DNA from 2 places in the Larsenimonas rhizosphaerae genome. Region 1 is predicted to be linked to the other one. Evidence: predicted binding sites of a transcription regulator. Region 1 holds the regulator's gene; the other holds the start of a gene.
What was found. The regulator LexA, encoded in region 1, represses DNA repair genes until DNA is damaged. The targets are predictions, from matches to a motif close to TACTGTNTANNTANACAGTA.

Region 1 (4,723 bases):
GCTCCGGCCAGCGCAGCCACCATATCGGGGTCATCGGAAAAGGCGCGGTTGCCGATGGCCGGGCACCGGTCGCTGTCAACGTCCAGAACCGGCGCGAAGGAAAAATCAACCCCGACAGCGGCCATTTCCATACCAAGCAGCCAACCGGTATCACGCGCCACACTCACCGCTACAGTTTGCCCTTCCCGTTGTGCAAGCTGCCCGAAACCTGCCATGGGCGGCAAACGGGTAACCCCCGTCACCAGCCGTTGAACTCGCCCCCCCTCCTGATCAATGGCAATCAGAAGTGCCGGATTGACCTGTCGAATCGAGGCACACAGCTCACGCACCTGGAAGGCGTCATCAATATTTCGAGAAAAGAGGATGACACCCGCCACTGCCGGCGAGGCCAGTAGCGTCGCCTCCTCGTCAGTCAACTGCGTACCGGCGATATCGAGCATGACCGGGCCAATGGATAACGTCATAAGGAAGTCTCTTGAGAAAAGGGGCTAATGGCTGCGGAGTCCGTAGAAGGTGCCTGCAGAGTGGCCAGCACCATTGGCCGAACCTGGCCGGCCAGAGCACGTACGGGCATATGGCCGGTTTCACCGGGATGCATGCCGCGCAGAGTATCCAGACTGGACAGGGTAAACACGATCGATCCCAGTAGAAAATGCAGGCGCCAGAATCGATCTTCACGCCGCAGCCTTGGAGTTGCCTGTGTAACCAGATCAATGAAGTCGGCAAACAGTGGACGATAATGATCCTGCAGGTACTCGCGCAGATTCGGTTGATGGCGGGTATAGGCCATTCCCAGCAACTTCATGAACACGCGAAGATCACCGTGAGATGAGGAGGTGTTGAGCGCGCAGTGAATCAGGGTATCTATCAGCACATCCAGAGACGGCGGCGAATCAGCTTTCAAACGCTCCAGAGCGGCGCCAAACAACTCGGCGAACGGATCGAAATGGCGCGCAAAGACCGCTTGGATAAGGGCCGTCTTGGAACCAAAATGATAATTCACTGCCGCCAGATTAACGTCGGCCTTGCGCGTGATCACACGCAACGAGGTTTCGGTAAACCCGTGCTCCACAAAGAGCGCCTCGGCGGCATCGAGGATCCGCTCCGAAGTAGTTGTCTGCTCCATATGTTCTTTTCCGTCCTGTCACCCTTGAATGTTGCTTGGCAGAGCGTAAAGGACTGGATAAAATCACAGGCTGTACACCCTTTCAATATGGAGTTTCCATGGCACGCCCGCTGACTGCGCGACAACAGGAAGTGTACGACTTTATAAGGCGAACACTCCAGGAGTATGGCTACCCGCCCACTCGAGCAGAAATTGCACGGGCGCTGGGCTTTCGTTCCGCCAATGCCGCGGAAGAACATCTTCGCGCCCTGCAGAAAAAGGGTGCCATCGACATGATTCCGGGTACGTCTCGCGGTATTCGCCTGCCGCAGACCGAGGACACGGCCGAGAGCGGCCTTCCGGTCATCGGCGAAGTGGCCGCTGGCTCACCGATTCTGGCAGAGGCCCATATCGACCGCTACTGCCCCCTGCCGTCAAATTACTTCAGTCCCGGCGCAGACTACCTTCTTCGTGTCCGCGGCCTGTCAATGAAGGACATCGGCATCCTGGACGGTGATTTACTGGCGGTTCATCGTACCAGCGAAGCACGAAATGGCCAGATCGTTGTGGCCCGCATCGACGATGAAGTCACCGTCAAGCGTCTGGATCGGCGCGACGACACAGTGTATCTCCTGGCCGAGAACACTGATTTCGACCCTATCTGCATCGATCCGACAACCCACAGCTTTTCCATTGAAGGAATCGGTGTTGGCATCATCAGAGGCGGTGAAAATGGTGGGCTGCACTGACCTGCCCTTGCCGACTGCATAAAAAAGCCTCCCTTCCGGGAGGCTTTTTTTACACAGGGCATAACCACGACTCAGTCAGTGTCACGGCCGCGTGAAGCGGCAATGCGCAGACGCAGGGCATTGAGCTTGATAAAGCCCTCAGCATCCTTCTGGTCATAGGCACCGGCATCATCTTCGAAGGTGGCAATCGAGGCGTCGAACAGGGAATCGTCCGATTTTCGGCCAGCCACAATCACATTCCCCTTGTAGAGCTTGAGGCGAACCACACCGTTGACTACCTTCTGCGTTTCATCGATTGCAGCCTGCAGCATTTTTCGCTCCGGGCTCCACCAGTAACCGTTGTAGATCACCTCGGCGTAACGCGGCATCAGCTCATCCTTCAGATGCGCCGCTTCACGGTCCAGCGTCAGAGACTCGATGGCCCGATGGGCACGAAGCATGATGGTGCCTCCCGGTGTCTCATAGCAGCCACGTGATTTCATGCCAACATAGCGGTTTTCAACGATATCAAGGCGACCGATGCCGTTTTCGCCACCGACCCGGTTCAGCCAGGACAGCACTTCATGCGCCTTCATCGGCTGACCATCGATGGCCACAATGTCGCCGTGCTCGTAGGTAAGCTCGACATAGGTCGGCGTGTCCGGTGCCGCTTCCGGACTGACGCTCCAGCGCCACATGTCTTCTTCTGCTTCCTCCCACGGATCTTCCAGATTGCCACCCTCGTAAGAGATGTGCAGCAGATTGGCATCCATGGAATAAGGTGACTTCTTCTTGTTCTTGGCAAAATCAACCGGGATATCATGCTCTTCGCAATACCCCATCAGCTTTTCGCGCGAATTCAGATCCCACTCACGCCAGGGCGCAATGACCTTGACGCCAGGCTTGAGGGCATAGGCACCCAACTCGAAGCGCACCTGATCGTTGCCCTTGCCGGTCGCACCGTGTGAAATGGCATCGGCACCGGTTTCATTGGCAATTTCAATCAGACGACGCGCAATCAACGGACGGGCGATGGACGTACCCAGCAGGTACTCGCCCTCGTAGATGGTGTTGGCGCGAAACATCGGGTATACATAATCGCGCACAAAGACTTCACGCAGATCCTCGATGTAGATTTCCTTCACGCCCAATGCTTCAGCCTTGGCCCTGGCCGGCTCTACTTCCTCGCCCTGCCCCAGATCGGCAGTGAAGGTCACCACTTCACAGTCATAGGTTTCCTGCAACCATTTGACAATTACCGAAGTGTCCAATCCACCTGAATAGGCAAGAACGACCTTCTTCACATCGGACATGCTTTTCTCCTCGTTGATGATGAAGCTCACGAAAATAGCGTATCGCTTTATTACGCGCAGGCGCCAGTTTCAATGATTATAACGTCCCTCTCCCGTGGCGAACACCGCTTCTGCCTACGCACGTGAGACGGCCCCATGATCACCTGTTACACTTTGCACTAACCCTTTTCACTTCACGTTTCATGTGTGTGCCCAGCGCGGCCTCCCAGTAAGGATACTTTATGACCGATGCCAGCCCGGCAGCTTTAATGGCTCGTCGTTTTCGTGGCTTCCTGCCGGTGGTAATGGACCTCGAAACAGGTGGCTTCAACTCGAAAACAGATGCCATTCTCGAGATTGCGGCCACCACCCTGACCATGGATGACCAGGGCAACCTGATGCCCGACGAAACATGGGCATTTCATATCACGCCCTTTGAGGGCGCCAATATCGAACAGGCCGCTCTTGATTTCACCGGCATTCAGCTGGACAGCCCGTTTCGAAAGGACATTGCCGTCAGTGAAAAGGAAGCGCTCGATGCACTGGTCAAGCCTGTACGCAAGGCCATCAAGTCACATAACTGCACACGAGCTATTCTGGTAGGCCATAATGCCGCCTTCGATCACGGCTTTTTAAATGCCGCTATCGAACGCCAGGGACTCAAACGCAATCCCTTTCATCCCTTCTCGAGCTTCGACACGGCTACTCTGGGTGGCTTCGTGTACGGCCAAACGGTTCTGGCACGCGCCTGTCGCGCTGCAGGTATTCCCTTTGACAGCCAGTCAGCTCATTCCGCCCGATACGATACAGAGCGTACTGCCGACCTTTTCTGCGCCATGGTCAATCGGTTCAAGGACCTTGGCGGATGGGAACAGGCACTCACTGAACAGCGCATGGATGACGAAGGCTGATACCGCCACGGACCTATGGTTACCATGGTTATGCCAAGCCACAGACCGATTCTGACACAATCGAGCAGACATAAAAAAAGCCGCCCCGAAGGGCGGCTTTTTAGCGGCAGTCATTCCCTGATCAGGAATCCTGCTCCATCTGCTGCTTGATCAGATCGCCGATGGTAGTCGGGCCTGATGCTGTATCAGCAGTGCTGTCCTGATCACGCATGGTACGCATGGTCTTGCGCGTATCAGACTGATCCTTCGCCTTGACAGACAGGTTGATGACGCGGTTCTTGCGGTCAACGTTAACGATACGTGCTTCGACGCTATCGCCTTCGTTCAGCACATTACGTGCGTCTTCAACACGGTCAGCGCTGATTTCAGAAGCCTTCAGCACTGCAACAACATCAGTTGCCAGTTCGACAAGCGCTTCCTTGGCATCAACTTCAACAACGCGACCCGTTACGAGAGCGCCCTTGTCGTTCACTGCCAGGTACTCGGATACCGGATCGCTTTCCATCTGCTTGATGCCAAGAGAGATACGCTCACGCTCGGGATCGATGGACAGGATGAGTGCTTCAGCTTCATCACCCTTCTTGTAGTTGCGAACCGCTTCTTCACCCGTCTCGGACCAGGAAATGTCGGAGAGGTGAACAAGACCGTCGATGCCACCGTCCAGACCGATGAAGATACCGAAATCAG
Region 2 (4,723 bases), on a different contig from region 1:
AACTGGCGACGTCGTCCAGGGGTGTCGTAAAGAGCGCGTCGCGGTAAGATGGCTCGGTCATAGGATCAAACAGTCAACATATGGAGTGAAGCATCGGGAATCGACGGTAGCATCTACCGCGTCATGGCGACGTAATGGTCGCTAGTTTACGCTGTGACGATTTCCGCTGCACGTCCAGGAAGGAGCATTTTGAGCATGTCGATTCGCGAAACACGTGCCTGGCAGGCACTGGAAACGCATTATCACCAGGAAATGAAGGACGTCCACCTGCGTGAACTGATCAATGAGGAAGGGCGTTTCGATATCTTTGCCCAGCGTGCCGCCGGCATCATGCTGGACATGTCCAAGCAGCGCATGCGGCCATCGACCCTGGACGGTCTCATGGCGCTGGCCGAGGAGCGGAACATGTCCGGGGCCATCGAGCAGTTGTTCAGTGGCGGCCAGGTCAATGTCACCGAGGGGCGTCCGGCCTTGCATACGGCCCTGCGCCTGCCGGAGTCCAGCGAGCTGCATGTCAATGAACAGGATGTCGTCAGTGACGTGCATGCTACCCTGGGCCGCATGGAGGTGCTGGTATCGCGGGTTCATGCCGGCCAGTGGCGCGGCGCGACCGGCAAGCCGATCACGGACGTGATCAACCTCGGGGTCGGTGGGTCCGATCTGGGGCCGTTGATGGTCAGTCAGTCGCTGGATGCCTTTGCACCCGACGATGTCCATCACGTGAACGTACACTTTGCGTCAACCATCGATGGCTCGCAGCTTGCCGACCTCCTGCCGGACGTCAATCCTGAAACCACCCTGTTTATCCTGTCCTCGAAATCCTTCGGCACCATCGACACCCTGTCGAACGCCGAGACTGCGATGGAGTGGCTGAAGTTCTGGCTGAAGGGCTGCAGCGAAGGCTTCATCAAGCACCAGCATTTCATCGGAGTATCGACCAAGCCCGAGAAAATGAGCGAGTGGGGCATTCATGCCGACAACCAGCTGCTGTTCTGGGACTGGGTCGGTGGCCGTTATTCATTGTGGAGCGGCATTGGCCTGCCGATCGCCCTGCACATCGGCATGGACAACTTCCGTCGCCTGCTGGCCGGCGCCCACGAAATGGACGAGCACTTCCGTACAGCACCCCTGAAGGAGAACCTGCCGGTGCTGTTCGGCCTGGCCGGTATCTGGAACGTGAACTTTCTGAATATTCGTTCGCTGGCGGTACTGCCGTACGACGGACGTCTCAAGCACATGCCGGGCTATTTCCAGCAGCTCGAGATGGAATCCAACGGCAAGTCCGTTACCAGCGATAACCAGCCGGTTGATTACTCGACCTGCCCGGTGATCTGGGGTGAAATCGGGCCGAACGGTCAGCACGCCTTTTACCAGTTGCTGCATCAGGGCACCCAGCCGGTAGCCTGCGACTTTATTGTTCCGATCGAGCGTTACGATTACATCGAGGATGAAGGACTGCGTCGTGACCTCAAGGCACAGCATCGTCTATCCCTGTCGAACTGCTTTGCCCAGTCCCGTGTGCTGATGCTGGGTGATGATGCGGTCGAAGGCGGCAATGCCGATGCACCGCCCTACAAGCGCTACCGCGGCAACCAGCCGTCCTCGACGCTTCTGATTGAACAGCTGACGCCTGAGACCCTGGGCGCACTGATTGCACTGTACGAACACAAGGTGTTTGTCCAGGGCACGATCTGGGACGTTGATTCCTTCGATCAGTGGGGCGTTGAGCTTGGCAAGGAAATTGCCAATGCTACTGAGGAAATCATTCGCACCGGCAAGGGCGTCGAGTCCCTCGACACCTCCAGCCGTCATCTGATCGAAACCGTCTGGCAGCAGACACGCGAACACTAAGCCCGGGTTGCCCGGCGCCGCATTCCGGATACGGGATGCGGCGTACTTTTCACGGTGGCTGTTTATATGTACAGTAGTTGCGCCATCAGCGCGAGAGGATAACCATGGCCACCGTCGATCATGTTTTGTACCTGCACGGGTTCAACAGCCATCCTTCTGCCTGGAAAAGCGAGATGACTCGCAAGGCCTGTGCTCTGGCCACTCCGCGGCCGGATTTTCATGCTCCCCATCTGATCCCGCGCCCGGGTGAGGCGTTTGCCATCGCTGAAGCGGCCTTCAGGGCGTTGCCGGGCCGTACGCTGGTCATTGGCAGTTCGCTGGGCGGTTTCGTGGGACTGGGGCTTGCCGAACGATTTGATGTCGAGGCGCTGGTATTGATCAATCCCGCCGTGCGCCCGTCGATGCTGGCGAGCCAATGGGTGGGTACCACACATGAAAACCCCTATACGGGCGATGCCTGCTTTATCGAGCCTGCGTTCGTCGATGAACTCAAGGCGCTGGAGGTAACCTCTCCACGCCGGATGGAACGGTGCCTTGCCATTTATGGCACCGCCGATGACACCCTTGATTACCGTGAGGCAGAGCAATTGCTCAAGGGAAGCCGCACGCTGTTGAGTGAGGGTGATACCCACGGACTTGATCGCTACGCCGATTTCCTGCCGACGGTACTGGCCCAGGGTGGTTTGACCCTGAACCGTGCCGACCTCGTTGAATGTCTGTCATAACGTCTGGAATCCATGAGCGAATATAGTGCCAGCGCCATTGAGGTGCTTTCCGGCCTGGAGCCGGTTCGAAAGCGTCCCGGGATGTACACCGAGACGTCCCGACCCAATCACCTGGTGCAGGAGGTGGTCGATAACAGTGTGGATGAAGCACTGGCCGGCCATGCTCACAGCATCATCATCCGCCTGCATGAAGACGGCTGTGTAGAAGTCTCTGACGACGGTCGCGGCATGCCGACCGATATCCACCCGGAACATGGCGTCAGCGGCATCGAGCTGATCCTGACGCGCCTTCATGCCGGTGGCAAGTTCTCCGATGCCAGCTACCGCTTTTCCGGTGGCCTCCATGGGGTGGGGGTGTCGGTAGTCAATGCGCTCTCCACCCGGCTTGAAGTCGAAGTCGCCCGAGGCGGTCAGCGCCAGGCCATTGCCTTTGAAAAGGGCGAGAAGGTCGAGGACCTGCACACCATTGGTACCTGTGCCAAACGGGTAACAGGCACGGTGGTGCGGTTCTGGCCGGAGGCTGCGTATTTTGATACGCCCAGGGTCTCGGTCTCTAGGCTCTCGCATCTGCTGCGGGCCAAGGCGGTACTGTGCCCGGGGCTCAAGGTCACGCTGATTGACAGCGCCGGTACCGAGACGGTCTGGCAGTTCGAGGATGGCCTGCGGGATTACCTGAGCCAGGCTACCGACGGATTCGAGGTGGTGCCGAGCTCGCCTTTCATGGGGGCCTTTGAGGATGAGGCCCATGCGGTGGACTGGGCGATTCAGTGGCTGCCCGAAGGCGGCGAGGCGCTGATGGAATCCTACGTCAACCTCATTCCCACGCCACTGGGCGGGACGCATGTCAACGGTTTTCGCAGCGGGCTGGTGGATGCCCTGCGGGAGTTCTGTGATTACCGCGGGCTGTTGCCGAAAAACGTCAAGCTGACCGGCGATGATATCTGGGAGCGTTGCGCCTTTGTGCTGTCGGTCAAGATGCATGACCCGCAGTTTGCAGGGCAGACCAAGGAGCGATTGTCTTCACGAAGTGTGGCCGCCTTTGTCTCTGCCGTGGTCAAGGACGCCTTCTCTCTATGGCTCAATGAGCATACTGCTGAAGCCGAAGCGATTGCCGAGATGGTGATCAGCGCCGCACAGCGCCGTATGCGCTCGTCCAGGAAGGTCGCTCGCAAGAAGGTCACCCAGGGGCCGGCGCTGCCCGGCAAGCTGGCGGACTGCAGCGGGCAGGATCCGGCCCGCAGTGAGCTGTTTCTGGTCGAGGGGGACAGTGCCGGAGGAAGCGCCAAGCAGGCCCGTGATCGTGAAACCCAGGCCATTCTGCCGCTCAAGGGTAAAATCATGAATACCTGGGAGGTCGACTCTCACGATGTGCTCGGCTCTCAGGAAATTCACGATATTGCGGTAGCGCTGGGCATGGACCCGGCCAGCAATGACCTGTCAAAGCTCAGGTATCACCGCATCTGTATTCTGGCAGATGCCGATTCCGACGGATTGCATATTGCCACGCTGTTGTGTGCGTTGTTTGTTCGTCACTTCCCGGTGCTGGTGGATGCGGGCCATGTTCATGTTGCCATGCCGCCGCTTTACCGGATCGATCTGGGCAAGGAAGTGCATTACGCCCTGGATGAAAGTGAAAAGAACGCCATTCTGACGCGCCTGAAGGGCAAGCGGGGTACGCCGAACGTGCAGCGCTTCAAGGGGCTGGGGGAAATGAGCCCGCTTCAGTTGCGTGAGACGACCATGGCAGCAGATACCCGGCGACTGGTACAGCTGACCCGCGAGGAAGGGGACGACACGAATGCCGTACTCGACAGGCTGCTGGCCAAGAAGCGGGCAGGTGATCGTCGCATCTGGCTTGAAAGCTGCGGCAACATGGCCGACATCGAACTCTAGATTCGCTGCCCGTACCCGCAGGTATCAGGCAGCAGGATACACCACGTCGAACACGCCGGTGCCCGTGCTCAGGCCGGCCCCAGGCGTGTTACGCCAACCATGATGTACTGCCGAAGGCTGTCGATCATCACCCTGTCTGTCTGCCGATAGGCCTTGCAGAAACCGACGGGGTGGCAGCGATGGCTCGGCCCGAAGACAAGGCATGATGTAAATGAGCATGGACATTCATGTGCAGGAGGGAGATGTTGAACGTC

Region 2: the regulator LexA is predicted to act here: its motif matches at 1,908-1,927, upstream of OQ287_RS10725 (YqiA/YcfP family alpha/beta fold hydrolase).

Annotation. Positions count from the first base shown of each region.
Region 1 is NZ_JAPIVE010000001.1:1,203,189-1,207,911, forward strand. It holds gene nagZ (beta-N-acetylhexosaminidase) at 1-464, opposite strand, end outside; gene OQ287_RS05595 (TetR/AcrR family transcriptional regulator) at 461-1,126, opposite strand; gene lexA (transcriptional repressor LexA) at 1,225-1,854, shown strand; gene OQ287_RS05605 (argininosuccinate synthase) at 1,926-3,146, opposite strand; gene rnt (ribonuclease T) at 3,368-4,036, shown strand; gene rpsA (30S ribosomal protein S1) at 4,158-4,723, opposite strand, start outside.
Region 2 is NZ_JAPIVE010000003.1:143,405-148,127, reverse strand. It holds gene cmoA (carboxy-S-adenosyl-L-methionine synthase CmoA) at 1-61, opposite strand, end outside; gene pgi (glucose-6-phosphate isomerase) at 196-1,851, shown strand; gene OQ287_RS10725 (YqiA/YcfP family alpha/beta fold hydrolase) at 1,956-2,576, shown strand; gene parE (DNA topoisomerase IV subunit B) at 2,589-4,469, shown strand; gene parC (DNA topoisomerase IV subunit A) at 4,681-4,723, shown strand, end outside.